Regions from separate parts of the Endozoicomonas sp. 8E genome, predicted to be linked through region 1. Evidence: predicted binding sites of a transcription regulator. Region 1 holds the regulator's gene; each other region holds the start of a gene.
The links. Region 1 encodes LexA, which represses DNA repair genes until DNA is damaged. Its sites were predicted from a motif close to TACTGTNTANNTANACAGTA; they were not measured.
Positions count from the first base shown of each region.

Region 1 (9,830 bases):
AAAAAGTGATGGCTGAAGGTTTCCCTGATCGTATGTCCCGTGACTGGAAGAACGCTATTGATGTGATGTTCGAGAATGGGCGTTACGGACAAAAAACCAATGTCGGCTTCTACAAGTACGAGCAGGACAAGAAGGGTAAGCCCAAAAAGGTGGTTGACGAAACGGCTTATGAACTTCTCTCTGAAGTGGCTGGCGAAAGTCGTGAGTTTGAGACACAGGAAATTATTGATCGCATGATGATTCCGCTGTGTATGGAAACCGTTCGCACACTGGAAGACGGCATTGTTGATACGCCCGCCGAGGCTGACCTGGCTCTGCTCAACGGCATCGGCTTCCCGGTTTTCCGTGGCGGTGCCCTGAAGTACATCGATAGCATGGGTGTCGACAAGTTCGTTGAACTGGCTGATCAGTACGCTCACATCAGTCCTCTGTATCAGCCCACTGAAAAGCTGCGGGAAATGGCCCGTGAAGGCAAAACGTTTTACGGCGCGTAAACAGCCTTGAGCCACAGAAAAAGTGGTTAATCACGATCAACAGATTTAAGAGAGAATTGACTATGAGCCTTAATCCGAGAGACGCCGTAATCGTAGACTATGGCCGGACCCCTATGGGTCGCTCCAAGGGTGGCATGTACCGGAATGTTCGTGCCGATGACCTGTCTGCCAACCTTATCACCGGAGTTTTGAACCGTAATCCCGGTGTTAATCCTGAAGAAGTTGAAGACGTGATCTGGGGTTGTGTCAACCAGACTCTGGAGCAGGGTTGGAACGTCGCCCGTATGGCATCTTTGATGACTCCGATTCCTCATACTTCATCAGCCCAGACTGTCAGCCGTCTTTGTGGTTCTTCCATGAGTGCACTGCACACCGCTGCTCAGGCTATTCAAACCGGTAACGGTGATGTCTTTGTTGTAGGTGGTGTTGAGCACATGGGTCATGTGGGCATGATGCACGGAGTAGATCCTAACCCGCGCCTGTCCAAATACGCTGCCAAAGCTGCTGGTATGATGGGCCTGACTGCAGAAATGCTCGGTCTGATGCACGGCATTACCCGTGAAGCCCAGGATGAATTTGGTGTGAGATCTCACATGAGAGCCTGGGAAGCGACCAAAGCAGGTCACTTCAAAGATGAGATCATCCCTATGCAGGGGCATGATGATGATGGCAATCTGGCAGTTTTCACTGAAGATCAGACGATCCGTCCTGAAACCACACTCGAAGGACTGGCGCAGTTAAAGCCTGCCTTTAACCCGAAAGGGACAGTGACAGCTGGTACGTCTTCCCAGATTACCGATGGTGCTTCCTGCATGATCGTTATGTCTGCACAGCGTGCACAGGATCTGGGTCTTCAGCCAATGGCTGTAATTCGTTCCATGGCAGTTGCCGGTGTTGATCCGTCCATCATGGGTTACGGACCTGTGCCCAGCACCAAGAAAGCTCTGGAGCGTGCAGGGCTGACTATCGATGATATTGATCATGTTGAGTTGAATGAAGCCTTTGCTGCTCAGGCACTGCCTGTCCTGAAGGACCTGAATCTACTCGACAAGATGGATGAGAAGGTGAATCTGAACGGTGGCGCTATTGCCCTGGGTCACCCCTTCGGATGCTCCGGTGCCCGAATCTCCGGTACCCTGCTGAACGTAATGAAGCAGAACAACGGTACGATTGGTATAGCTACCATGTGTGTAGGTCTGGGTCAGGGTATTACTACGGTGTTTGAACGTCTGTAAGGCGTCGGCCTTTGCCAGGCAGGTACCTGTCTGGCTGACCCTGCCTGAAAGTACCCGCCCCGGAATTCTATTCCGGGGTCTTCCTCTATTATGTATTTTTATGCAGAAACTCCTCTTCGAAAATGAGTATCTTTTTCAATGTCTGCATAAACCGTTTTGTCGGTAAAACCCGACATTTTTTCCCGTCAATGATCGTCATGAAATCTGCCAGGCTTCACAGTAATTAAATAATCTTTTGATATTCAAGGAAATTATTGCTTATAACTGGCTGGATTAATCATTGAGGCTGTGAAACGATAAATAAGAGGGTCGTTCGAGAAAAATTCAGGATCATTGCAGGGTTTTCCTTGACCGATGTTTTTCTTGACCTTATATATTGAAACAATTTTCAATTCCCGACCTTTCTTGTTTTGGTCGCAGACAGCACTGAGTGTTTTATGATCTTTTTTCCAGGCTGGTCAGCATAACCGGAACAATGGAGCTGATTACAGGACGTGTAAGGTAGCATGGGTAAATCTTTAGTTATCGTCGAATCGCCGGCCAAGGCGAAGACAATAAACAAATATCTGGGCAAGGACTTTGTTGTTAAGTCCAGTGTTGGTCACATCCGTGATCTGCCCACCGCAGGTGGCTCCAAGAAGCCTGTGGACCCCAAAGCTCGGGCAAAGGCTGCTGCTGAGACACGTAAGCTATCTCCTGAGCAGAAAATCATCCACAAGAAGCGCAAAGCTAAAGAGCAACTGATTGAAAGAATGGGCATCAACCCTGAAAAAGGATGGCAGGCCCGTTACGAGATTCTGCCTGGCAAAGAGAAGGTGGTTGATGAGTTGCGTCGCCTGGCCGCATCGGCTGATACAATTTACCTCGCAACAGATTTGGACCGTGAAGGAGAGGCCATCGCATGGCATCTTCAGGAGGCCATTGGGGGGGAGCCTGGTCGTTATCGGCGGGTAGTCTTCAACGAAATTACCAGAAATGCCATTCAGGAAGCTTTCAAAGAGCCCGGCTCTCTCAATATTGACCGGGTTAATGCCCAGCAGGCAAGGCGGTTCCTCGACCGAGTAGTAGGTTATATGGTTTCCCCCCTGCTCTGGGCAAAAATTGCCCGTGGCCTGTCAGCAGGGCGGGTACAGTCAGTAGCGGTCAAGTTGATTGTTGAGCGGGAGCGTGAAGTCAGAAGCTTTATCCCGGAAGAGTACTGGGAAGTGTATGCCGACCTGGCTACGGAAAATGGAGAAGTTATTCGTTTTCAGGTGGCCAAAGAAGCCGGGGATGCCTTCAGACCTGCCAGTGAGGCTGCCACCGGGGTTGTTCTTGAAAAGCTGAGGCAGGCTGATTACAAGCTGACCGTACGTGAAGACAAACCAACCCGAAGTCGTCCTTCTGCACCCTTTATTACCTCAACACTGCAGCAGGCGGCCAGTACCCGTCTGGGTTTCAGTGTCAAGAAGACCATGATGATGGCCCAACGCCTTTATGAAGCGGGTCACATTACTTACATGCGTACTGACTCGACCAATCTGAGCCAGGAAGCGGTGGAGCGTGCCCGGGAGTTTATTGATGGTACGTTCGGCCCAAGGTATCTGCCTGAAAAGCCAAACCGGTATTCCAGTAAAGAAGGCGCTCAGGAGGCGCACGAAGCAATACGTCCTTCCTCAGTGACTGCTGAGCCAGGCTCTATTTCCGGTCTTGAGAAAGATGCAGAGCGACTCTATGAACTGATCTGGAGACAGTTTGTTGCCTGTCAGATGACGCCTGCGGAATACCTCAGTACGTCCCTGACAGTTCGGGTGCACGATTGTGATCTCAAGGCGAGGGGCAGAACCCTCAAGTTTGATGGTTATACCCGGGTTATGGCGGCCATAGCCAAGAAGGGCGAAGACATCATTCTGCCGGCTCTGGAAAAAGGTGATCCGCTGGATCTGAAAAAACTGGACCCGAAACAGCTGTTTACAAAACCGCCAGCTCGCTTCAGTGAAGCGGCTCTGGTAAAGGAGCTGGAGAAGCGTGGAATAGGCAGGCCCTCGACTTACGCTTCCATTATTTCGACTATCCAGGATCGCGGTTATGTTTCCCTGAAAAATCGGCGTTTCTATGCCGAGAAAATGGGCGATATTGTCACAGACCGGCTGGTTGAGAATTTCCATGATCTTATGGATTACAACTTTACCGCCAAGATGGAGTCCAATCTGGATGTAGTGGCTGAAGGTGGTGAGAACTGGAAAAACCTGCTGGACAGTTTCTACAGTGATTTCAGCAGCAAGCTGGAGCAGGCTGAAGACGACAGCGCCGGTATGCGATCCAATGACCCTTCTCCTACCGATATCAAATGTCCTGATTGCGGCAGGGATATGATGATTCGCACGGCCAGTACGGGGGTATTCCTGGGCTGTTCCGGTTACTCGCTTCCACCCAAGGAACGCTGCAAATGTACCATTAATCTGGTGCCTGGCGAAGAAGTTGAAGATGCTGACGATGAGAATGCAGAAGTTAACGCTTTGCGGGCCATGCATCGTTGTCCCAAGTGTTCTACGGCGATGGAAAGCTACCTGATTGATGAGCAGCGTAAGCTTCACGTCTGTGGTAATAACCCGGACTGCTCAGGCTATGAGGTGGAAAAAGGTCAGTTCAAACTCAAGGGTTATGACGGTCCCGTGCTAGAGTGTGACAAGTGCGGTTCTGAGATGCAGCTCAAATCCGGACGCTTTGGCAAATACTTTGGTTGCACCAACAGCGAGTGTAAAAACACCCGCAAGCTGTTGAAAAGCGGGGAGGCGGCTCCCCCAAAAATGGATCCGGTACCCATGCCTGAGCTCAAATGTCTGAAAGTGGATGATCATTATATTCTCAGAGATGGTGCCTCAGGCCTTTTTCTGGCGGCCAGTCAGTTCCCGAAGAACCGTGAGACCCGTGCTCCTCTGGTGAGTGAACTGATCCCGCATCAGGCGGCTATTGATCCAAAGTATCATTATCTTCTGGATGCACCGAGACAGGATGCTGATGGTAATCCCGCAATCATTCGCTACAGTCGCAAAACCAGGACTCAGTATGTTATGAGTGAGTCTGAAGGTAAGGCGACAGGGTGGAGTGCTACCTTCCAGGAAGGCAGGTGGGAAGAAAAAGTCACCAAAAAGCGCAAAAAATCCTGATCTGGCCTCGTCACAAACAAGACCTTCACCGAGATCCGTGGAGGTCTTTCTATTTTTGAGAAAGATTATGTCTGAGCAGTGGCGTTCCCATACCAACAAAAAGTTACACTATGCCCGTTTACAGCTGGATGCCTGGGAAAGGGCAGAAGCTTTTGAGCAGGAGGCTTTTCGAGAGGCATTTCTGATGCATGCCAGTCAAGCCTATTCCTCGATGCTGGCGGAGATACTGTCTCCCTACGGTAAGCAGCTGACCCGGTTGCTGTCTCTGGAAGATGCTTGCAGATTGATGGATAAGCAACCGGCAGAAGTGTCTGAACTCGAGCAGTTAAAGCAACTGGAGTCATCGGACAGTTGGCTGGCAGCTTTACTTAAAGCTTATGACGATATTTCAAATATTAAAGATAATATACAATCATATCCAAGCAGTAGCGATCTGATTATGATCGCTTCGGATACTAGTGAAGTCACCAAAGGTATTAAGACGCCAGAAAGTGCCAAGAGTATTCTTGCCTCCCTCAAGGAGTTGGTAGGGCACTTCAGAAATTTCAATCTTGAATGGTGATTGGATTTTTTACCCGCCTTGGCTGTCGGGTTAGCCATTAAAAAACACACCTTCATTAAGTAGAATTATTATTAGACTGCCAGAGAACGTTTATAAAAACTCAACAAACGATGTTGTCATTGCAGATGATGTTGTCATTGCAGATGATGTTGTCATTGGAGGTGGTGTTGTCATTGCAGAGGATGCACAAACTTCTATACCGCATTCATCAGCATTAACTTCAGCGTTGTATTCGTAGCTGGTAATATTATTATTACAGTTTATTTCTACATTAATAGGTTGCCCTTTAATTATACATTCTGCTAATGGCTGAATCTTAAAAAAACATCATATGTTGACTCATTAAAACTCACAACAGTTAACGATGTATTTGTTGAAGCCTGGAGGGAAAAATTTTGAGGAGCAAGAGTAAAGTTAAAGTAGAAATTTGGAGTTTGTTTAATGTAGATATTTTTTTCCGGGAAGCTACATTGATGTGTTATACCGCAAAGAGATTGGTTTTGTGCAATATTACTAATATTTGGCTGTAGGTTCAATTGAAATTCTGCCCCCACAGAACCAACTAAACCTACTTCCCTCCATTGACCGTGTATCACTACACCTTCGTGTGAAATAGTTGCATCACCGAAGAGTCCTATAGGTGACTTCCAACAGCCTGAGAGGTCACAAAGGATACCGCTCACAAATGTTTCAACATATGAAATGTTATAACCGGTTTCATAAAAATACACTTGTCCGACTGCATGGAAGTTTGCTAAAGAAGAACCGTCTCTCTCAGATATTGTTGTGTTTGCTGAAAAGGTATTATCGTCGTTTAACTTATCTATTTTCAGGGTTCGCAAATATGTGTCTCTGAGGTTTTCACTTATCGAATAACCCTTCCAAAAGCCTAACTGACCATAAGAACTAGATGAAATAAGAGTCAAACATACCAGCAATGAGCATATGTAGCATTTCATTTTTATGCACCAAGACACTAAAGTAAGACGTGGTATAGCAGGCAATACTTATTTTAGCCACATAACGCTGGGTCCAGCTGCTGTGCCGACCGCAGTCAGCTGGAGCCACATGTTAGGCTCGTTCTTTATTCTTGCAGATGTTTTCTTTGTATAAACGCGAGCTCTTCCTCTAACTTTTGTGATTTGAGAAGTTGGTTTTGATAAGAAGACACCGATTTATTTAAATGATGTTCAGACTGACCTATTGCATCATAAGTCACAATGCTGCATGATTTCTCCCTCTTATACGCTATTTATGGAACGAACTATGGCTGCATCGTTTTTGGAAATTGTGGAACTTCCAACAGGAGAGATTGTTCTGCGACGCAGTGATGACGAGGGTGAGCCCCTGCTGACTATGAAGTTTTCAGAGGAAGCCAAACAGTATCTTGAAGGGGACCATCTGCAAGTGGCAAAGGTCATGTTTGATGCTGGCATGCGCGAAGTTGCTGAACTCACTCGTCCGCAATCCTCCGAAGAAGAGATTCCTGAGAACAGAGTACTGCATTGACTCTATTTTCATGAAAATGACAGGCATCATGCAACCTGTCTGCTGCGAATAGCCAGCCCCTGACACTGTCCATTCCTGGCTGCGCTTTCAAGCTTACTTAACCACCCTTTATCCAAATGTCCCAGCCAACTGATGACTGTGTGGCTGGTTCCGGATGCCAGCGCTTTTCTGGTGAGCTCCAATGTCTGATTAATATTGTTGGAGCTAAAGATTTGCACCTTGTCATGATTTAAATCGCAATTCTTTAACCAGTGCAGGGTTCTGTTGTCTGATTTATCGGTCAGAATCAAGGTCAACCAACGATCACTGTCGCTGGAAAGCTGACTGAGAATGGGTGTCAGGAGCTGTTCGGCCTGCCAGGGTTGGCCTGACAGAATGAGTTCATTAATACTGGGTTTCAGAGAATTTTTAGTTTTCCCTGATAAAGTCTTTTTCAGGGGAGGGCGGTTATTACAAACTTTATTGGTCTGAAAGCTTGAGGCTGAAAAATTGTGCCTTTCACTGCTTGTTCGGTACAGCATAAATTCTTCCTCCTGGCATAGCCCGGACGCTTTTTGTTATTCGCACTTCAGCGTAGTGGGGCTTAAACAACAGCCGCGGGTAGTGTCTTTGGAATAATGGTCAATAGCTCATCAAGTTCTGCTTCAGGACTGATTTCTGATGACTCCGACACTTAAACCTTCGATCGCAAAAACATCCTGAGTGAGATCAACGACTATGGTTTCGAATTCGTCGTTTTCCGGATGCAGCAATATTCTGTTTTTTTGTTTCTCGAATCTTTTCACGGTGACATCATCTTCAATCCGTGCGACGACAACCTGACCGTTTCGAACATCTGTTGTCTTGTGAACGGCCAGCAGGTCACCATCAAGAATCCCGACGTCCTTCATGCTCATCCCTTTCACTCTCAGCAGGAAGTCTGCCGACGGATTGAAGAAAGCGGGGTTGAGCATAAGGTGGTCTTCGATATGTTCCTGGGCGAGGATCGGGTTACCGGCAGCAACCTGCCCAATAATCGGAAGGCCTTCAGGCTGGCTGTCTGGAATGCGGATACCACGGGAGGCTCCGGGGGTAATCTCGATAGCGCCTTTACGGGCCAGCGCCCTGAGATGTTCTTCTGCAGCATTAGGTGAGCGAAAGCCGAAAGTCTTGGCGATTTCGGCCCTGGTGGGTGGGAAACCTGTCTCTTCAATATGAGATTTGATCAGGTCCAGTATCTCGGATTGCCGTTTAGTCAGTTTGATCATGGTCACTCAATCTGTTTTTTTATACAGTATCTGTGATTATATACAGTATTTCTGTCCTGGCAAGTTATTATGGCTGGGACGATGAGCAAAAACAAACAACAGGGTTGTCAATGGTGCAGATGCGGCATGCTTTGCCACTATACTGATGAACTGTTGACTGAAATTCGCAAGCTACTTCTCTGAAGCTTTTTTGAATAAAAAATCCGGAGATGGTTAATCTCCGGATTTGGCATTTTATTTATTTATGATTGTGTAGAAGTTAATTTATTTCGCAGTGTATCCCAGGCATCACGTGAAACTTCTACTTCAAAACCATCATAAGTATGCCAAACTTTAACAAAACTATCATATTCGTAACCAAGCCATTCTAATATTTCTTCTTTGATTTCAAAGGCGTTTTCCTTAATATCAGTTTCGATAACTAATTTAGAATTAAATGCATTGGCACTTTTGACATTAAAATCCCCTTTCGGGTCAATCCTATGTTGTATTAGTTTACTCACATCAACACTTTCATCGTCAGACAACCTATATTTTAAAGAATTAATAGTTTCTTCAATAATTTTTGCGTCTTTTTTTGATTCAAGTATTTTTCTGTAATTTGTATTATTTTCGATGGGTGTCATTTCGCTGTCAGCTACCAAGTCATTAGGATTCGCTCTTTTATCAGATTTCAAATCATTAGATTTCAAGCTTTCAGCTGAGTTTTTCCCGGCCGCATAAAATTCTAAAAAACTGCCATCTTTAATCAGCATCTCCACCAACCGATTGCCTTGTCCATCTACAATGGCAATGTAACCAGGGGAGACAAAATGAAAGTGTGGTGGTTTTTTTGCACCGAAGCCTCTGAGCGTTCTTGTTGCGGCAGTGGCAACTTGACCATAAGCTCCCTCTTCATTAATGGATACTTTGGTCTTCTGAAGAATTTCCAGATCACAATTTGAGGGTTGGCCTAATCTTGTTAAATCTTCAGACTTTATGACATCGGCTCCAAATGTCTGAGAAATCTTTTCGAGTAAATTGGTGTCACAACTGCCGTCTATTTTTATTTTGGGTAGCATTAGATCCATCTTTTTTTTACGGCCATTTAATCCGTCAATCAGGTGATTGATTGTATCAGAATCAAGGTTATTAATCCCTGTCGGACTGTCATCAGGCGTTATTATTGCGACTAATTTAAGATCTTCACCATTCACTGATCGGAATTCTTTGCCAATGGCACCAAACTTTCTGTTATCAAAAAATTGAACATTTTCAGTTGATTTCATCATCTTGACGTTTTCAATCATACTTCCGTCTGCGCAAATAAATTTGCCTGAGGCAGTTTTTTCTTTAGAAAATGGACGCTCCCAGAAACCGTCGAATTCCATCACATTGCCAATTACCGTTTTAATCAGTTCTCGTCGAGCTTTAGAATGACCATGAAACAACTTTTTGATTTTTCCATTGGTCTTCTCTTTCACGAAGTCTTCTGCGACGTCGGCCAGGCACCTCTCATGGTCAGGACGTTCCAGCTTTTCGGTTTGATAACATTCAGACAGTATCTGATTAAGCTGCTCATTCATGACGGCAGAGGCAGAACCTATAAAGTTGGTACAAGACATTGCCTGTTTCAGATCCGGATCTTCGGCGTA
Region 1 covers NZ_CP120717.1:3,679,502-3,689,331, forward strand. Annotated here, with positions in the region: gene fadB (fatty acid oxidation complex subunit alpha FadB) at 1-494, shown strand, start outside; gene fadA (acetyl-CoA C-acyltransferase FadA) at 557-1,729, shown strand; gene topA (type I DNA topoisomerase) at 2,236-4,878, shown strand; gene P6910_RS12055 (DUF6586 family protein) at 4,934-5,440, shown strand; gene P6910_RS12060 (hypothetical protein) at 5,743-6,366, opposite strand; gene P6910_RS12065 (hypothetical protein) at 6,707-6,949, shown strand; gene P6910_RS12070 (SulA-like leucine-rich domain-containing protein) at 6,976-7,470, opposite strand; gene lexA (transcriptional repressor LexA) at 7,594-8,196, opposite strand; gene P6910_RS12080 (serpin family protein) at 8,439-9,830, opposite strand, start outside.

Region 2 (9,830 bases), 460 kb from region 1:
CCACTGAAAAAGGGCAGATATCCCCGGTAATTTTTAGTAAATGGGTGACAGACTGCCATCAGTTGCAATCCTGCCTTCAGGCACTCGACCCCGGCAAGGCTGAGCAGGTCCGGAGTGTCCATGAGCTGATTTTTGCCCTGCATCAGCGCTTCGTAAAAGGGCTGGCACCGGTCGCTATGGCCTCGGGTCAGGGCAATCTGACCAGTAAAAGGGGAATCAACTACGTCGATTGCTCGATCCCGGGCGAAAAAACACCGATATTGATGCCGTCCCTCAGAGCACTTATGGAAGAGTTAAGGCTTTCAGGGACTGTCATCATTATGAATGAAGCCTCGATTGTTAACCTGGATCTTGGAAGTCATGTGGGTGTTATCGAGCTGCTTGAGTGTGCAGAGGGGGGGAAAGGTCGAACCTTGCGGCTGACATTTTCTGATCAATTTGACAGGCCTGATGACCGTGATAAATCCGGCAAGTTCAGACGTATGTGGTTTCTGGCGCAATTACTGAAAGAGATCAAACTGGATCAAAATGCTGATAGCATGAAGCTAAGTTGCAACGCAGTAGCGGGTGAGATTATCGTCGAATGCCCGCGAATGAAATTATCTGAAACCATGCGGAATGCCTTCCAAAAACTGATCATTGTGTTACGTGCTATGTATAATATGGATATTCGCTTGAAGTGCTCACCCATTTTTGAAGGCGGTCAGTGGGACTTTAACTTGCTTGCACAGCGTCTTAATTGTGATATTGCGACAGACGCGGATAGATTCGCTTTTCAACATTGCCTTTTCGTCATGTTTTATTGGCTCAGGGGTGGTCGCTACACGACTGCCGCTTTCTGCAGTTTATTGAGCAACCACCACCAACAGTTTACCCATCATGCCCGGCGTTTAGGCGCGCATCAGTGGTCATTGTTTTTTAATCAAGAACCCGAAGAGAGTCTGCAGGACATCTTTATGACTGAAGAGATGAGTGAGGACATCCGCAGGGAGCTGTTACATCATTTTTTATTATTCGAACCTAAAAGTGCTACCAGATTGGTTGAGCAAGTGTATGACCTTGGAGATCAATACTTTGTTATCAATCCATCTTTCAGTCACGAATTGGAGTTTTATGCGGCACCAGGCCAACCGCTTGGGGATCATAAAGAAAAGCTCAGGAATGCCCTGCTCAAACATGGACTGGAATATGCCAGCCAACGAGTCTGGAATGATAAAGACTTTGTATTAGCTGTTATTTCAAAATATCCCATGGAACTGAGATATTTGAATGAGGTGCTGAGGAATGATAGAGATATCGTCATGGCCGCTGTCGCAGAATCTCCCGGAGTTTTGTGTTATGCCGGTGAAGGGCTCCGAAGCGATAAAGACATTATTCAATTGGCAAATGGCATTTGCCGATAGTATTTCTCCCTTAAGTACCGGGCCAGTTGGTTTCGCATATTCTGGCGAGGGGATTTTTTCATCCTTCAAGGCACAATGACGGGCGCGTAGCCATAGCTACGCAACCAGAGTTGGAACGCAGAAGGATGGAAAAAGCCGCCGTCCAGAATATGCGAAACCAACTGGTTAGCAAAATCGTCGTAAACCCTCGCCCAATCGAGGATGTCGCAAAACTCCACCCAAAACTCCAATAGCTCGTTCCCATGCTCTGAGGTCGTCATTCCCGCGAAGGCGGGAATCCAGCGCCAACGGTGGATCTCTGCCTTCTCGGGGATGAAAAGGCCAGGGGGCACCGGGCAGTATGGTTCTGGTGGTGAGTCAGTGTGGATTCCCGCCTTCGCGGGAATGACGAGAATGAAGCCGGGAATGACGGGAGTCAACTCGTTCCCATGCTGGAGAGAGTTTTGCGACACCCTCAATCGGGCGGGGATATAAGACGGGAACGCAGAGCGTTCCGCTTGAGTATTTGTACGTAGCTGGTTATATTTTCCATCGGTCTGTTTCTATGCAGAGACTCACGGTGACGAAAACCAAGCACTGTTAACAAAAAATTAAGGCAGAGACACCTGCCCAACCGCCCTTGAAGAACCAGACGAGCCCATACCTGAGTGACCCGTTAAGGCTGCGGCAAATCAAACAAAAGACCAATAAATAACCGAGGGGCACCCGGTTACTGCTGATGGAGGCTTCTGCGTAAGTCCAGTCGCTATTGGCTGGCTGTAGCCTGTGAAGTCAGAAGCCTCGCCTGACAAGGCTGGGAGTGTCAAGTACTTATTCTTTGCCAGCAAAACAAAGCAATCCCGAACTTCGTGAAAACTTCATGAACTTTATAAAAATATCAATGTCCAACGAAAGTAATTAATGACTCATCAGCTATTGGGTCACAGATGGATATTGAGGGATGTCTAATGAATCATGTTACTTTCAGAGCATCATGTCCTGAAAGCCTGACAACCAATCCAAATCAGAATACCGGAGCTGGCACTCGATCCAGTGAGGCTGGTCATCCAGCTAAAAGGTATTTCGATAATCTTGATACCAGTGGTACGCCCGACCCAATTTTGCTGGTCAAGCGCAAATGTCGTTCAGCTGTTTCAGATCAGGCTGCTGACCATTCTTCCTGCAAACGGGAACTACTCGGGGGCAAGGGGATGTTTTTGTGGCGCATGAAAGCAGCCGGTCTGTCTGTTCCGCCCTTCGAATGTGTGACGGCTCAAATCATGAATGCGCTGGAACAACATCCTCTCGATACTCATCGGTTAGACCACTATTTGTCTGGGTTTGTTGATGAACCGCTGGCAAAGACCAGCCTGAAGAACCTCCGGGAATACCTCAATACCTTGCCGCCTTCAGAGCAAACCAAAAGGGATGACTGGCTGTCAGCTATGACAAAATTTATTGCCAGTGATGACTATTACGAACAGGTTAAAGATTCTGAAGCGGCCCGAAAAATCAGGGAGCTGCACCGTCAGGTGGACAGATTCTCTGCATCACAGCCTGTGATTGTCCGCAGTTCCGGCATCAACGAAGATAACTACGGCGATGCCCAGGCGGGCAAATACCTCTCTGTCATTCAGGCAGGAGGCGATGTTTTCAGAACCTGTCTCAAGGTTATGGCGTCAGGTTACCGGCCTGAAGTCTGTCCCGAAGGCATACCACAACCCATGGCGCTCATTATCCAACAGTGTATTGATTGTCGATCTGGTGGAGTCATCATGAGCTATCAATCCTTTCAGAACGACACCGTCAGGATTGAGTACACAAAGGGTCAGCCCAAAGGCGTAGTGGCAGGGCAGTCCGGTAACACGCCCCACCGTATCGATATTTATCGCAAGGAAGGCGCTGAAGACTTTCAATACTTTCCCGGCAAGGTCTCAAGTCACTTTGTTCTGCACAAAAACAATAACGGCTATGTGGAAACAGAAATTTATGATGCGGAATCCCAGTCAGACGACAGTGTTCATAAACTCAGTGATCATCTGGTTGCAAAACTCAGTCAGGTGGTGACAGAGTTGGAAAACCTGTTGCTCTGCCCCGTGGATGTGGAGTTTGCCATCGATCATCAGGGTAACTTGTTCCTGTTGCAGGTGCGCCCTGTTACCCGACTCTCTGGCGGTATGGATTTTGCGATGCCTATACCCAAAGAGACCCTGACCATTGGTAAGGGCGTCAGCGAAGGCCATTGTACCGGAACACTCTGGCAGGCTGAAGAACAAGCGGCAGACTCCATGCCTGACGGGGCCATTGTCTTAGCCCAACATGCTGCAGACTGGATGCTTGAGCCAGAGTTCCTGAAGCGGGCAGGGGGGTTTGTCTTTGCCGAAGGAGGCTTCAATGATCATGTCGCGATCGTTATGAAACAGGGAGGAAAAACGTTGATGCTGGCCGGTGGACAGTTTGCGGTCGTGGCCGCTCAGGTTGGCCAACTGGTGACGCTGGCCTTTGCCCGCTTCAAAGGTAAGCCTTGCGCTTTTATTGTTGCCGGTGACCTTAGCGGTGAACTTGCCAGTCACAGAAGCCTGTCCTCTGCATTTTCTGATGTGCCGCTCCCCGGAGCCGTGCCGTCACGGGGTGATTTGTCCCCCCCTGAAGGCACATTCCTTAATGTCGCCAGCGGTTTTCAGTGGCTCACGGATCAAAACGCCCGCCTGTTGGCAATGTTTGCCTCCGGAGGCGGACTGGATTGTCTGGCAAATCCCATAAAACTAAGCATGTCGCCACAACGGGAAGAGTTGCTGGCAGAGATCAGAGTCAGTGTAAATCAGCTGGTTCAGGGGGCTGAAGCATTTCTGGATGGCTACCGTGCATTCTTGCAGCTGGGGAGAAGCAGTGTCAGACCATTGCAGGATGAAGCACGGCAATTAAGCAAACGGTTCAAGACACTCAAACGCAGCGTCCTGTCAGGCCTGGAGGCTATTATGCTGCCTCTGAAAGCTGCTGAAAAAGGGCAGGGATCCTTCCGTCAGTGGGTTGCAGACTGTCAGCAACTACAATCCGCTGTGCAATCACTGAATCTTAAAGAGGCTGAGCAGGTCAGAAGTATTCATGAACTGATTTTTGCCTTGCATCAGCGTTTCTTAAACGCGCTGGCTCCGATTGCTCTGGATTCGGGTCAGGGCAGGGTATCGAGAGTAAAGAGAATCACCTATGTTGACTGCACGACCCCAAGTGACAATGTTTCGCTACTGAGGCCGTCCGACAGGTCATCCTTTGAAAAATCCTGGTATGCGGGGACTGTCGTCAGTATGGATAGTGCCGCTATTGTTAACCTGAAGCTTGGCGTTCATCTGTGCCTTATCGAGCTACTGGAAAACGCAGAGGGGGGAAAAGGACGAACCTTGCGGCTGAAATTTTCTGACCAATTTGATGGCAATGATGGTGTCGATGTCAGCGCCAAGTTTAAGCGTATGTGGTTTCTGGTGCAGCTGCTGAAAACGATCGAACTGAATAAAAATGCCGGTAGCATGAAGGTAACCTGCAATGCCATAGCGGGTGAAATTGTCGTCGAATGCCCGCGAATGAAATTGCATCAAACCATGCAGCATGCCTTTGAAAAACTGATGATTGCGTTAGATTCCATGTATAACCTGGATAGACGTTTAGAGGGCTTACATATTTTTGAAGGAGATCAGTGGGACTTTAACTTGCTTGCACAACACCTTAATCGCGATGTTGCAACAGCAGCTGACAGGTTTGCCTTTCAACATTGCCTTTTCTCAATGTTTTACGGGGGTGGGTTCGGAATTTCTAACGAATGCTGCCAGTTATTAAGCAACCGACTGCAACAGTTTGTTCGCCATGCCCGGCAGTTAGGTTCGTGTGATTCGTTAGTATTTCAGGGGAAAAAAACAGTAGATAGTCTGAAGGAGATGTTCTTGAATGATGAGATCGCTGAGGACATTCGCTGGGAGTTCTTACATCATTATATATTGTTACGTCCCAAATACGCTGTTCGAGTGGTTGAGTTGGTGCTTGGCTATAGAAACCACTATTTTGTTATCAATCCATCTTTCAGCTACAAACTGGAGTTTTATTTTCTACCGGTTCAGCCACTTTCAGTTAATGAAAAAGAGCTCAATAATGTCTTGCGAGAGCACGGGCCGGAATATGCCAGCCAACGGGCTAAAAATCATTACTCTGCTTATTCCCGGAAAATAAGGTCTGATCTATTCTGACAACCCTGATCAGTGAAAATATTGTCGTTTTTCCTGATTACTGGATAGAACCGGGCTGAAGCAGTCCGGAAATTTACCTCGCTTTTTATCATAAAAGCTCTGGATTTCAGCCAGGTCTTTTTCCATGCTGCATCCGGGCTTGATGGTGGGGCCAAAGCCGGCTTTTTTCTTCTGGAAGTCCAGATAGGCCAGAATAATAGGCACTTCAGCCCCCCTGGCAATGTGATAGAAGCCGGTTCTCCAGCGATCACTTTTAGAGAGTGTGTCTTCAGGGCAAATGACCAGACCCAGTTGCTTGTTGCCCTTAAAACAGCAGATACTTTGATCGACAAGACTGCAGCAGCGGTCCCGGTCAACCGGAATACCGCCCAGCCAGCGCATCACAGGGTCCAGAGGTCCCCGGAAAAGCGTGGATTTACCCAACCAGTGCGCCTCTATCCCGTGGCTCAGTGCAACAGCCAAACCAATGAAGAAGTCCCATTGACTGGTATGGGGTGCGGCCACCAGAATATAACGCGGTATCCGGGGCTGTTTACCTTCGACTTTCCAGCCGGAAATTAACAGGCACAGTCTGGCAAGAACCTTTAACAGAGGACTGATGATCGGCGTATTAAACACCGTTAAGCGCATATTCAAGCCTTAATCTTTTGATCATGAGCGCTCTGAAACTGGCTGTCAGCAAGATTGAGGCGCTTATTCTGACATTGGGCCCTGAGAGGGCAATCAAACTGAATGGGATTTGACGCTTTTATCAATCATTTGAAAATACGTAAATATTCAGGGTTGCGACACGTCTCCTGGAGTGATAGGGCGTCCTTCTGTGTCATTAAGACTTTGCTGAACATTTTTGAGGTCAAACCTGCCCAGAGTGGTGAGACCGATCAAGGCTGTATAAAAAGTCAGTAAGAAATCATTGTTTCCTACTTCTACTGTCGTTAGTCTTTACAGGCAGGTTCAATTTTTTTCGCACTATTTTTCGATCACAGTATGCAGGAACCGAATCAATCCGTTCAGAGAAAAATTCTCCATGTTGATGCAGATGCCTTCTACTGCTCTGTAGAGGAGAGGGATGACCCCACTCTAAAAGGCAAGGCTTTTGCTGTGGGTGGAAAGGCTGAACGTCGAGGAGTGATCGCCACATGCAGTTACGCGGCCCGAAAGTCGGGCGTGCATTCTGCTATGGCCTCCTATCGAGCACTCAGGCTCTGTCCTGATCTGATTATTTTGCCAGCCCGGTTTGATGTCTATAAATCCGCTTCACGGCAGATGCACGCCATTTTTCATCGTTACACTGAAAGGATTGAGCCCTTGTCGCTGGATGAGGCCTATCTGGATGTTTCTCACTCCAGTAACTGCCAGGGCAGTGGCACGCTTATGGCCCGGGAGATTATGCAGTCTGTCCTGGACGAGGTGGGTATCTCTGTCTCTGTTGGTGTGGCTCCAAACAAGTTTCTGGCCAAGGTGGCATCGGACTGGAACAAGCCAAACGGTCTTTGTGTGATCACGCCTGACCAGGTTCAGGATTTTGTTTTTGAATTACCGGTTGAGAAGATACACGGTGTGGGTAAGGTCACTGCTCAAAAGCTTCATAGTAAAGGGATTATGACCTGTGGCATGTTGCGACAATACTCTCCGGTTGAGTTGTGTCGTTGGTTTGGCAGTTTCGGCGAGCGCCTCTGGGAGCTGGCCAGAGGCGAGGATAACCGCGCGCTGGAGCTGGACAGAAGACGGAAGTCGTTATCTGTTGAGCACACTTTTGATGCAGATTTGCAGGACGAACAATCGATACTGACTCAGGTAAAACCCCTGGTTGAGGATCTGTCTCGACGTTTTCAGGCAATCAGGAATGAATATTCGGTCACCAAGCGGTTTGTAAAAGTGAAGTTCAACGATTTCAGCCAGACAACACTTGAGGAAATGATAGAGTCCGATGAACTGGCACCGGAAGCACACTTCCAGGCTTTGCTGACTCGAGCCTGGCAAAGAGGGAATAAACCTGTTCGTCTGCTGGGTGTTGGCGTAAGGCTGCTGGATTTGAGAACCTCGGGGCAGATGCAGCAATTGGAGTTGTTTGAACGCAGGGGTGGAAGGATATAATATGGCACCTCTCAACATTTAAACTCTGATAAGGTCCCATGGAGCTGAATCTAACAACTCCTGCCCTGTTGTTTCCGGCTATTTCTCTATTGTTCCTTGCCTACACCAACAAGTTTCTGGCACTGGCTACATTGATCAGAAATCTTCACGGTGAGTTTAAGAAACATCCGGATAACCCTCACATCAAAGGGCAGATGGAAAACCTCAGGCGAAGAATGATACTCATCAAACACATGCAGGGGGCCGGAATCGTCAGTTTTATCTGCTGTGTTCTGGTTATGTTTCTTCTTCACCTGGGTCAGTATCAGGTGGGTTTTATCATTTTTGGCATAAGCCTGCTGGCTTTATTGATTTCCCTGATCATCTGTCTGGCCGAGATTAAAATTTCGATTGATGCTCTGGAGCTTCAGGTGAGTGAGATGGAAGATTGAGCAGTTTATGACTGCTCTTTCAACAATTCATCTTTCAACACCCCTTCTTTCAATAACAGCTGCCCTGCTAATCCAGAAACCAGGCAGTAGGCGACAAACAAGTAGAATCCGCAGTGCAGTTCTGCCTGAAAGTTCAGCAGAGCGCTTTCTGATGCAGTGGCGTTGGCAGCCAGCATGGCAATAATGACCCCCATTGCGAATACGTCTGCCATAGACCATTTACCAAGCGCAGCATTGACTTTAAGTGCAACTCTTCGTGACGACGAATGACAGGATGCCAGCAAGAGTAAGACCTTGATAGCAGGTATCAGGACACTGAAGGTAAGAATCAGAATGGCTACAAATTTGTAGCCAAAATCCCAGAGGTCTCTGGCAGTGCCAAGAATGCTTCGGGTCTTGTCATATACCCGGCTCTGGCCTTCCACTTTCAGATTAGAGAGAAACTGGTTGGCCATAGTCAGCAGTGCAGGGTGAATGGACTGTTGTTCCATGATTTTTTGACCTTCCTTGACCAGAGCCTGACGGTTCATATCCGCCTGAAGTGTGATCATGGGTTGGGTGATTCCGGGAATCAATAAAACTAATGAAATGATTAAAACAATCAGAGGGGCAGCAATACTTAAATTTCGGGGCTCAGTCATTTTTCTTGTGTCTTCGAAGGAGTTATATTGTCACTAAAATAGTTGAGAAACCCGCAAAGAACAATGGTAAGACAATGATGGCAGCCTCCCTGCTATCAACGACATAGAACTCGTTGGTTTTGCAACACCCTCTTGACTCCTGTTCTTAATCTTGGGCAATCAAGCTGATTCAAGGTGATCAACGATCAACTGAAGGCTCTGTTGACCCCGAAACTCGTTAATGTCCAGTTTATAAACAGCATTAACTGTTTTTATGTTCTGGTTTGGCCACTGCCCCGTGTCAATGTTGAAGGCAATGGCATCTACATAATATTCTGAGGCAGGCAGCTTGAGCACCATTTTCAGATGTTTCTGGCCTACCAGCCGCTGCTGAATGATCTGAAACCGACCATCGAATGAAGGTTCCGGGAAATTCTGTCCCCATGGCCCACTATCGCGTAACAGTTGAGCCGTATCCATTGTCAGCTCAGAGACACCCAGTTCGCCATCAGTATGAATCTCTGCTTCAAGTTGCTCAGCAGAGAGCGCCTGTTTAACAATCCGGTCAAAAGCGGCTGAGAACGCCTCGAAATCTTTTTTATAAATGCTCAGACCTGCTGCCATGGCGTGGCCGCCGAATTTGATGATGAGGCCGGGGTTTTCCCGGGCAACACTGTCCAGGGCGTCGCGCATGTGCAAACCTTTTATGGATCTTGCCGAACCTTTGATTTCGTCATTGTCGGCTTCTGCAAAGGCGATCACCGGGCGGTGCAATTTCTCTTTCACCCTTGATGCCAGAATGCCTACCACACCCTGATGCCAGCCTTCCCGGAAAAGACTTACCCCCCAGGGCAAGTCGGAATGCTGATCCAGTTTCAGGCTGGACAAGTGGCTCATGGCCTCTACTTGCATTCCTGCTTCAATCTCTTTTCTGTCCCGGTTGAGACCGTCCAGCTCAGCAGCCAGTTCCCGTGCTGTCTCGATACGCTCTGTCAGCAGTAATTCGATACCAGTGGACATGTCATCCAGACGTCCCGCTGCATTGAGGCGAGGTCCCAGGGCAAA
Region 2 covers NZ_CP120717.1:4,140,316-4,150,145, reverse strand. Annotated here, with positions in the region: gene P6910_RS13740 (PEP/pyruvate-binding domain-containing protein) at 1-1,403, shown strand, start outside; gene P6910_RS13735 (hypothetical protein) at 1,469-1,855, opposite strand; gene P6910_RS13730 (PEP/pyruvate-binding domain-containing protein) at 2,351-5,617, shown strand; gene P6910_RS13725 (lysophospholipid acyltransferase family protein) at 5,627-6,247, opposite strand; gene dinB (DNA polymerase IV) at 6,605-7,714, shown strand; gene P6910_RS13715 (DUF2721 domain-containing protein) at 7,753-8,145, shown strand; gene P6910_RS13710 (paraquat-inducible protein A) at 8,151-8,786, opposite strand; gene recJ (single-stranded-DNA-specific exonuclease RecJ) at 8,946-9,830, opposite strand, start outside.
Region 2: dinB (DNA polymerase IV) is a predicted target of LexA. The motif match lies at 6,503-6,522, and genes of this name have one in related genera.

Region 3 (9,830 bases), 1.1 Mb from region 1:
ACGCGTGCGACCCCGGAAGGTGCCCGTGACTACCTGGTACCCAGTCGAACTCACGAAGGTAAGTTCTTTGCGCTGCCACAGTCTCCCCAGCTGTTCAAGCAAATGCTGATGGTGGCAGGCTTTGATCGTTACTATCAAATCGTAAAATGCTTCCGTGACGAAGATCTGCGTGCTGACCGCCAACCGGAATTTACTCAGATCGATATCGAAACCTCCTTCATGGACGAGTCCCGGATCATGGGTATGGCTGAAGAGCTGGTTAAAACCACTTTTAAAAAGGTGGGTGGTGTTGAGCTGGGCGAATTCCCGCACATGACTTTTGCACAAGCCATGAACCTTTATGGTTCTGACAAGCCAGACCTGCGTATTCCTCTGGAGCTGGTGGACGTTGCTGATCTGATGGCCGGAGTTGAATTCAAGGTCTTCAAAGGACCGGCTGAAGACCCGAAAGGACGCGTAGCTGCACTGAAAGTACCCGGTGGAGCTGAGCTTTCCCGTAAACAGATTGATGACTACACCCGGTTTGTCAGCATATACGGTGCCAAGGGTCTGGCCTGGATCAAGGTCAATGAAATCGAAAACGGCACAAACGGCCTTCAGTCTCCGATCATCAAGTTCCTGGGCGACGATGTCACCATGAAGATTATGGAGCGTCTGGACGCCAGGAATGGCGATATCGTCTTCTTTGGTGCGGACAAAGAAAAGGTGGTCAACGAAGCTCTGGGTGCATTGCGTTGTAAGATCGGTGCTGACCTGAATTTGTATACGAAAGAGTGGGCGCCACTCTGGGTTGTTGACTTTCCGATGTTTGAAGAAACAGACGGCGGCGAACTGACCGCACTGCACCATCCGTTCACAGCGCCAACGACCTCAGCTGAAGAGCTTGAAGCAAATCCTGCTGAAGCTCTGTCCCGTGCCTATGACATGGTTATCAACGGTTATGAAGTCGGTGGTGGTTCTGTTCGTATTCACAATCAGGAAATGCAGCAGACAGTATTTCGTATCCTGAAAATTGAGGAAGAAGAGCAGCAGGAAAAGTTTGGCTTCCTGCTGGACGCTCTGAAATACGGTGCGCCTCCCCACGGTGGTCTGGCGTTTGGTCTGGACCGTCTGGTTATGCTGCTGTGCGGTACCGATAATATTCGTGACGTTATTGCTTTCCCGAAAACTCAGTCCGCAGCCTGTCTGCTGACTCAGGCTCCGGGCGAAGTGGATGCTACCCAGCTGCGCGATCTGAATATCCGTATTCGTCGTGATCCGGCGTCTGCAACCAGTCACTGAGCGTCTGCGACCATTTCATAACGCGTCTGCGACCATTTTATAAATTGTTGAAGCCGGTTTTTACCGGCCTGTTCAAGAAGAGATAAAGGGTATTTTCTATGGCAGGTCATAGTAAATGGGCCAATATCAAACACCGTAAGGCGGCTCAGGACGCCAAGCGTGGCAAAATCTTCACCAAGATCATTCGTGAGCTGGTGGTAGCGGCCAAGCAGGGCGGTGGGAATATCGAGGATAACCCCAAGCTGCGTCAGGTGGTTGACAAGGCTCTGGGTGCCAACATGACCCGTGACACCATCAACAGAGCCATTGCTCGTGGTGCCGGTGGTGATGACGATTCCAACATGGAAGAAGTGACCTACGAAGGCTACGGTGCTGGCGGTATCGCGGTGTTGGTGGAATGTCTGACAGACAACCGTAACCGTACCGTTGCAGAAGTACGCCATGCTTTCTCTAAGCACGGTGGCAATCTGGGTACTGATGGTTCTGTAGCGTATCTTTTTGAGCGTAAGGGGCAGATCTTCTTCGAGCCGGGTCTTGATGAAGACACTGTCATGGAAGCTGCTCTGGAAGCCGGCGCCGAAGATGTCCTGACTAACGACGATGGTTCCATTGAAGTGGTCACTGAGTGGACTGAGTTCATGGCGGTAAAAGAAGCCATTGAAGCTGCAGGTCTGACACCAGCGGGCGGTGAAGTAGCAATGATCGCTTCTACCCGGACAGAACTGGATAAAGACGGTGCGGAAAAAATCATGAAGCTGGTGGATCGTCTCGAAGATTTGGACGACGTGCAAAATGTATACACTAACGCTGACATTCCTGCCGAAGTGATGGAGCAGCTGGACTAAGTTGTTCTATCGATCTGAAGAGCCTCGATAACGAAAGTGTCGGGGCTTTTTTGTTTCTGTTTCGGTGATACCATCCCGGCTGGAGCACCAGTGAATGCCCAGACATTGAAGCCTACCAGCAGCATAAACAATACAATAATGATGCCTGTGATAATCATTAATGTTTTTAACAGGTCGGACATTAATCGTTTCCGGATCATCTTGTGGAGTAAAACAGTCTTGAGCAAGAACAATGATCTTTGCGGGTCTCGCCACGAAAGTATTACCAGAGAAATACTAAGCTGCTTCTATCGTTACTCACAGGCAAGTTTGGTAATTCAGTGTTCTTGAATTGTAAGTTTCTGATACCCACCGGGACCGCTGGTATATTGTATGGGTGTACAGTATCCTTTTGACATAACCATGACTCCGAACCCTCGCCTGTCAGATTTTTTTGGCAGAGGCTGTCATACTTATTGACCCCGGGGGTACATCAAAACGCTGTCATTGAAAATAGCGACATCTGACTTGAGAATAAATTCTGAATGGCCATCCTGATGGGGATAGATCCGGGCTCAAGAATTACCGGCTATGGATTAATTGAAGAAGTAGGCAATAAAACGCATTATGTGGCGTCCGGCTGTATTCGCATCCGGGAAGCGCCCCTGCCTGAGCGGTTGCAGCAGATTTATGAAGGCATCAGCACTCTGATCGAACGTTACATCCCGCAGTCCGTCGGTGTAGAACAAGTCTTCATGTCCAGAAATGCTGATTCGGCACTAAAGCTGGGTCAGGCCAGGGCAGCGGCCATTGTGGCTGTGGTTAATCACAATATTGAGGTGTCGGAGTACTCTGCCCGACAGGTTAAGCAGGCTGTCGTTGGTAAAGGCTCTGCGGATAAGTACCAGGTAAAGCACATGGTGAAGTCGATCCTTGACTTGAATGATACCCCCCAGGCCGATGCTGCGGACGCTCTGGCGGTTGCTCTTTGTCATGCTCATACTCGCTCCAGTCTGGTCAGAATGGCAGGTGCTACAGGTACTCGACGTCGTCGTCTTACGGGGCAGTCATAGGAGGCTGACCGAGAATAGCGAGCTATTTGACGAACAAAAGCGGATTTTCAGACCAATGTGCTGTCGCCGTACGACTGCATGGATGCAGGAGCTAGAGCAACGCAGGAGCAGTTGCCGACGACTGCATGGATGCAGGAGCTAGAGCAACGCAGGAGCAGTTGCCGACGACTGCATGGATGCAGGAGCTAGAGCAACGCAGGAGCAGTTGCCGACGACTGCATGGATGCAGGAGCTAGAGCAACGCAGGAGCAGTTGCGGTGCAGGGCAGTCTATTCCCGGTCAGCCTCCTTAGTTTGGGTGGACACAAAGGTGAAAGGAAGCGATGCAAAACACCAGATCCAGAATCTGTTGTGGCGTGTAGATTTTCTTCAGTTCTTTCCAGTTCGCCGGACCTATGATCTGTTCTTTGTAGAGTTCTTCCGTGGTTTTCAGTAACAGGCGCTGGCGGTTGTCCCAGCCCGGTGCCAGATGACCACGAGAAACCATCTGTACATCACTGGCTTTCAGTCCCGTATCCAGAGCGCATTGAGCAATATCCGGGATAAGGTGTCGGGTATTGCAGAGGTAGGCACTTCGAAGAGCAACCAGAGCGCGATCTCTCATAGGAAGGCTGCTGTAGCCTTGTATATAACTGGTGAAACTGCGAGCAGGCTTATCAAGCTCAGGTGAGTTTGCCGGGCGTCCTGGGAAGTCTTTCTTCAACAAAGATTTCTGTGACCTGATGAAAGGGATAGGAATAGGGCCACCGGATACAGCTGGGTGGTATTCACTGGCCAGACCAGCCTCAGGCAGGATCTGCCAGAGCGATCCCAGGAATGTGCGAAGTTTCTTCAAAGGGGCAGCTCCTTCAGATCATTGAATTGAACTTCTCTTAGTGTTTAGAGAGGGACAATTCGCAGGAGTTCTTCGCACTCGGTGTATTGTTAGGCGTTCTGACCTTGTAGTCAGAAAATAAAAAATTTGGAAAACAAGATGATTGGAAGAATTCGGGGCCTTCTGGCTGACAAACAGCCCCCTCATTTGCTGATAGAGACCCATGGTATCGGGTATGAAGTGGAAGCTCCGATGTCGGTTTTTTATAAACTACCGGAAGTTGGTCAGGAGGTCGTGTTATATACCCACTTTGTGGTGCGGGAAGATGCCCAGCTCCTATACGGTTTTAGTAATCGTGATGAGCGGGAGTTGTTTAGAACTCTGATCAAGGTCAATGGGGTCGGCCCCAAGCTCGGACTGACCCTGTTGTCCGGTATAGAAGCTGATGCTTTTGTGCGCTGTGTGCAGGAGGGTGACAGTGCCACGCTGGTGAAGCTGCCAGGTGTGGGAAAGAAAACAGCCGAGCGGCTGATTGTTGAAATGAAAGATAAGCTGGATCGTTGGCAATCAGCGCCTCTGCTGGAAGGTAAGCCCCTGGTTGCCGGTGGCGAAATGGCAGCCGAAGCAAAAGATATTGAACAGGAAGCCGTCAGTGCACTGGTGGCCCTAGGTTATAAGCCCCAGGAAGCCGGCAAAGTCATCGGTAAGTTGCTCAAGGATGCTATGACCAGTGAAGAGCTGATTCGTCAGGCTCTGAAAAGTATGATCTGATAACACTGCGCATTATTTAAAAGGTGAGACGAGTGAGTCTCACCTGCTTGTCTTTAACGAATGAACTTCCTGACCGAGTCAACGCAGATGACTGCCGTTGCCAGCCAGATAAAGCTATAGCTGAGCCACTGCTGTAAGGTGAAGACTTCTCCGAGAACGGTAACAGCCACCACGAATATCAAAGCGGGCTCCAGGTAGCTCAACAGGCCAAACAAACTGACAGAAAGATGTCTGGAGGCGTTAATGTAACAGATCAGTGACAGGCTGCAGAGGAGTCCCAGACCTGGCAACAGATACCAAAGAGTGACGGAATGGGTCAGGTTTTGCATAAAACTCTGATCACTCATCAGTATGAAAATACCGGCCGGAAGGAACAACAGGTGCTCAAACAGCAGAGCTGGCAGGGTGTCGACCTGCAGAGGCTTACGGATGATGAAGTACACTGGGTAAAGTCCGGCCACTGCCAGACTGACCCAGGGTAACGAGTCCTGTTGCCAAATCATGGCAAGGACACCCAGTGACGCGGACCCCATGGCAAAGTAGTGAGCCTTGTGCAGTCTCTCGTTAAATACCAGCTTGCCGGTTAATGCCAGAGTGAGTGGCAGCAAAAAGTAACCAAGAGAAAGATCCCGGGTTTTGTCATTCATGGGACCCCAAACAAAAAGCCACCACTGAAAGCCAACAATCAATCCGCCCAGGGACAGCATCAGCACGGTTTTCCGGCAGAGAAAAACTGCCCTGAAGCCCCGCAGCCGGTCCAGGCGATAGCAGACCATTGTCAGGCAGAGAGCGCTGAAAATGATCCTGTTCCAGAACAGGGTATTTCCAGACAGCCCAATAAACTGCACATAAATGGGCACAAGCCCAAACATCACGGAGGCCATGACCGAGTTAGTCAGGCCTTTTCCAGAAACCAAATGTGTATTCATTCTGAGTACTTCCTTTAATCAGAATTTAAAACAAAGAGAGTATAGGAGTCCGATAACTCTGAAGTTTAAAAGGTAATGCACCCTCGGGCAGCCAAGTGCCCACAAGCGCTTTTTTTACGTTCAGAGTGCTTGGACGATTAAATGTAGCGTTTTGTTCCCAATGCTGGATTATTTTTTTAACAGACTGGAGATGGTACGCTGAGAGTAATGGTAGATGAGCTAGAACATGATTGAAGCAGATCGATTGATATCCTCTTCAGAACGTCCTTTGGAAGAGGTACTGGATCGGGCTATCCGCCCGGTAAAACTGGCTGATTATGTAGGACAGCCAAAAGTCAGGGAGCAGATGGAAATTTTTATCCAGGCTGCAAGACTTCGTAATGATGCCCTTGATCATACCCTTGTATTCGGGCCTCCGGGGCTGGGTAAAACCACGCTTTCCCACATCCTTGCCAATGAGATGGGTAGCAATATTCGAACGACTTCTGGCCCGGTGCTGGAAAAGGCAGGTGACCTTGCAGCTCTTCTGACCAACCTTGAGCCCAATGACATTCTGTTTATTGATGAAATTCACCGCCTCAGTCCGGTAGTGGAAGAAGTATTGTATCCGGCGATGGAAGATTATCAGCTGGACATCATGATCGGTGAAGGTCCTGCCGCACGGTCTATCAAGCTGGACCTGCCTCCCTTTACCCTGGTGGGAGCCACAACCAGGGCGGGTCTGCTGACGTCTCCGCTTCGGGATCGTTTTGGCATTGTGCAGAGGCTGGAGTTTTACAATATTGAGGACCTGACTCATATCGTAGAACGTTCTGCCGGAATTCTGGGGGTGGGGATTGATAAGGAAGGTGCAGGAGAGATAGCCCGACGCTCCAGGGGGACGCCCAGAATTGCCAACCGACTGCTGAGAAGGGTGCGTGATTTTGCTGAAGTTAAGGGTAATGGTGTGATCTACAAGGAGACTGCCGATGCCGCGTTGAATATGCTGGATGTCGATGCCAGCGGCTTTGATCATATGGACAGACGGCTGCTGTTAGCCATGATCGAAAAGTTTGATGGTGGGCCGGTCGGGGTAGACAGTCTGGCAGCTGCGATCAGTGAGGAGAGGGATACCATCGAAGATGTACTGGAGCCTTATCTTATTCAACAGGGCTATGTGATGAGAACCCCCAGAGGGCGGATGGTCACCAAACACGCATACCTGCATTTTGGGCTTGACTACCGGCAAGAAGAATAAGTCTTTCCGGTTTAATATTTGGACGGTTCTTTTGATAAACGAGTGACTAAGGAAACGCTGATGCTCATGAGAATTCCGGGAATCTACTGTCTGTGTGTTCTGGCGCTCACCGCTCTGAGTGGTTGTCAGAATATTACTACGGAAGCGACGCCAATGCGTCCAGGGTTCTACTCTGCACCTTTCTCTGTCTCGGCGGCAAGTTGTTCGCAAGTGCTTCATGGTTCCAGCCAGCTGCCGATTGATCTGTATCATGCCGGAGTCTGCTTCGAGCAGGGAGTGGGTACGACAGCTTCGTTAGCCCAGGCTGTTGAGCGTTACTCCATGGCGGCTCGATGGGGGATTCCGGAAGCCGCCCAAGCCTTGAGGCGTTTGCACAAACCAGTTCCAGCTCCTGATTTGCTGCAACGCAGAACAGAGCAGGAGCGGCACCTGAACAAGCAGAGACTGGATGAGGAAAAACTCAATAGAGGCTCTTATCCTCCGCCTCATTATTTGCCTCATTGTGGTCGTTCGTCGTGCTATTGACTTGCCATGGCATAGGCGTCTCTGGCAGTCTCTGATCTGATTTAATGTTATGTGACCTGCTCTGTGACTGATACCTTTTCCCTTCCCGTTCGAGTCTATTATGAAGATACCGATGCCGGCGGCATCGTATACCACGTCAATTACCTGAAGTTTATGGAGCGAGCCAGAACCGAATATCTCCGAACTACCGGTTATGACCACCAGAAGTTGTTGAAGGAAAAGAAGCAGCTGGTGGTGGTTGATGCTTCTGTTCAGTTCAAAAACATTGCCCAGCTGGATGACTCTCTTAACGTGACCGTCGCAGTCGAAAGTATGGGTAAAGCCAGGATGGTTTTTCTGCAACAGTGTTTTCGTGAAGGTCTTTTGATATGTGAAGGCCGGTTTGTGGTGGCTTGCCTGAACAGTCAAAGTAGAAAACCTACAGCGATTACAGAATCCTTACGGAATAAATTAAGTCCTGACAGCAATTCGCCCTGAGATTGGTGGTAGTATCCGTAACTAGGAGCCTGACCGAGAATAGACTGCCCTACTGCGGCGGCAGAAAATTGGTCTGAAAATCCGCTTTTGTTCGTCAAATAGCTCGCTATTCTCCTCACAAAACCGAATTTTCATCCTCAATTTTCTGCCGTCCTCGCTACGGGCGCTATTCTCGGTCAGGCTCCTAGCTGTTTATCATGAAAATGCAGTCACAGCGTCTGGCCCGATTCCAGAATGATTGTCGACGATCATTTCTCTAATAAGTATTAATCAAATTAAAAGCGAGGTTTTCAGTGGCAGATAGCATGTCCATTTGGTCACTGGTAGGCAATGCCAGTTGGATCGTTTTACTGGTGCTGATACTGCTGGTGGTGGCATCTGTTGTTTCCTGGGTGATGATCGTTCAGCGAGGGGTACTCATTCGTTCCGCTCAACGGAATATGATGGCCTTTGAAGATCGCTTCTGGTCGGGGATGGATCTGACCCAGCTCTATAAAGAGCTGGACAAAGAAGAAGACCTGGGAGGTCTGGAACTTGTTTTCCGTTCAGGCTTCAGTGAGTTTTCTCGAATGCGCTCCCAGGGTACAGGAGAGGCTGATGCTGTCATGGAAGCCACCCAGAGAGCCATGAGAGTGGCCATCTCCCGTGAGCAGGAAAAACTGGAAACACATCTGCCCTTCCTGGCCAGTGTCGGTTCGACCTGCCCTTACGTTGGTCTGTTCGGTACCGTAGTCGGCATTATGAACTCTTTCCGTGGGCTGGCTAATGTGCAGCAGGCCACTCTGGCGTCGGTTGCTCCTGGTATTGCTGAAGCCCTGATGACGACAGCGGTTGGTCTGGTGGCTGCGATTCCTGCGGTTATAGCTTATAACCGTTATGCATCCAGAGTAGAAGCCCTGCTGGCGAACTACGAGACCTTTGCGGATGAATTTTCCAGTATTCTTCATCGCAAGGTTCACAGTCGTCACACTGCAGGCTAAGGGAGCGAGTAAAAAATCATGGCTCGATCCAGAACCCGGCGCAAGCCGATGTCAGAAATCAACATGGTGCCGTTTATCGACATCATGATGGTCATGCTGGTGGCCTTTATGGTCAGTGCCCCGATGCTGACTCAGGGAGTAAAGGTAGAACTTCCGAAGGCAACCAGTAAGCCAATGCCGCTGCCTGATGATGCCAAGACCCTGATTATCTCTGTCCAGTCCGATGGCAAGTTCTTTATTGATCTGGGCGGTAATCAGGAAAGTGCCAAAGGAATGGAAGCAATCAGTGAGAAGGTAGGTAAGGTTCTTTCTGCCAGTCCCGAGACCCGGGTGTTGATTAAGGGAGATCGCAAAGTCGACTATGGCTCGGTGGTTGAGCTGATGGCCAGATTGCAGGGAGTAGGTGTTAATGATGTGGGGTTGATTACAGATCCTGCGTTGCTCAATGAAGGGACGAAGCGCTGATGATAGAAAGTGTTACCCCCTGGTTTGACTGTCAGGCAAAACAAACCATGATCATAGTATTGTGGAACGCAGGGCTGTGATGAAGAAGATTCCATTGATCGGTGCTTTATTCAATCATAAGCTTTTTCAGGGTTACGGGTTTGCAGTGGTGTTTTCCTTACTGCTGCACGTTCTGATACTGGGTCTGGTGTCCCGGGACTGGTCAACTGCTGATGAGTTGAGGATCGTACCGCCAAAAAGTATCAAAGCCAGTGTCGTTGAAATTGCCCAGCCAAAGCCAATACCGCCAGCTCCCAAGGCTGTTGTAGACAACTCGGCACAAAAAGCTCGTGAGCTTGCTGCTCAGAAACGCAAAGAAGAAGCCCGCCGACAGGCAGAAATTAAAAAACAGAAAGAGCTGGCTCTGAAAAAAGAGCAGGCAGCCAAAGAGAAAGCAAAAAAGGAAAAAGCCGCTC
Region 3 covers NZ_CP120717.1:4,823,348-4,833,177, reverse strand. Annotated here, with positions in the region: gene aspS (aspartate--tRNA ligase) at 1-1,281, shown strand, start outside; gene P6910_RS16300 (YebC/PmpR family DNA-binding transcriptional regulator) at 1,380-2,126, shown strand; gene P6910_RS16295 (hypothetical protein) at 2,123-2,308, opposite strand; gene ruvC (crossover junction endodeoxyribonuclease RuvC) at 2,651-3,178, shown strand; gene P6910_RS16285 (hypothetical protein) at 3,467-4,012, opposite strand; gene ruvA (Holliday junction branch migration protein RuvA) at 4,151-4,762, shown strand; gene rarD (EamA family transporter RarD) at 4,816-5,691, opposite strand; gene ruvB (Holliday junction branch migration DNA helicase RuvB) at 5,918-6,928, shown strand; gene P6910_RS16265 (hypothetical protein) at 6,989-7,453, shown strand; gene ybgC (tol-pal system-associated acyl-CoA thioesterase) at 7,517-7,930, shown strand; gene tolQ (protein TolQ) at 8,236-8,910, shown strand; gene tolR (protein TolR) at 8,929-9,375, shown strand; gene P6910_RS16245 (cell envelope integrity protein TolA) at 9,455-9,830, shown strand, end outside.
Region 3: ruvC (crossover junction endodeoxyribonuclease RuvC) is a predicted target of LexA. The motif match lies at 2,493-2,512, and genes of this name have one in related genera.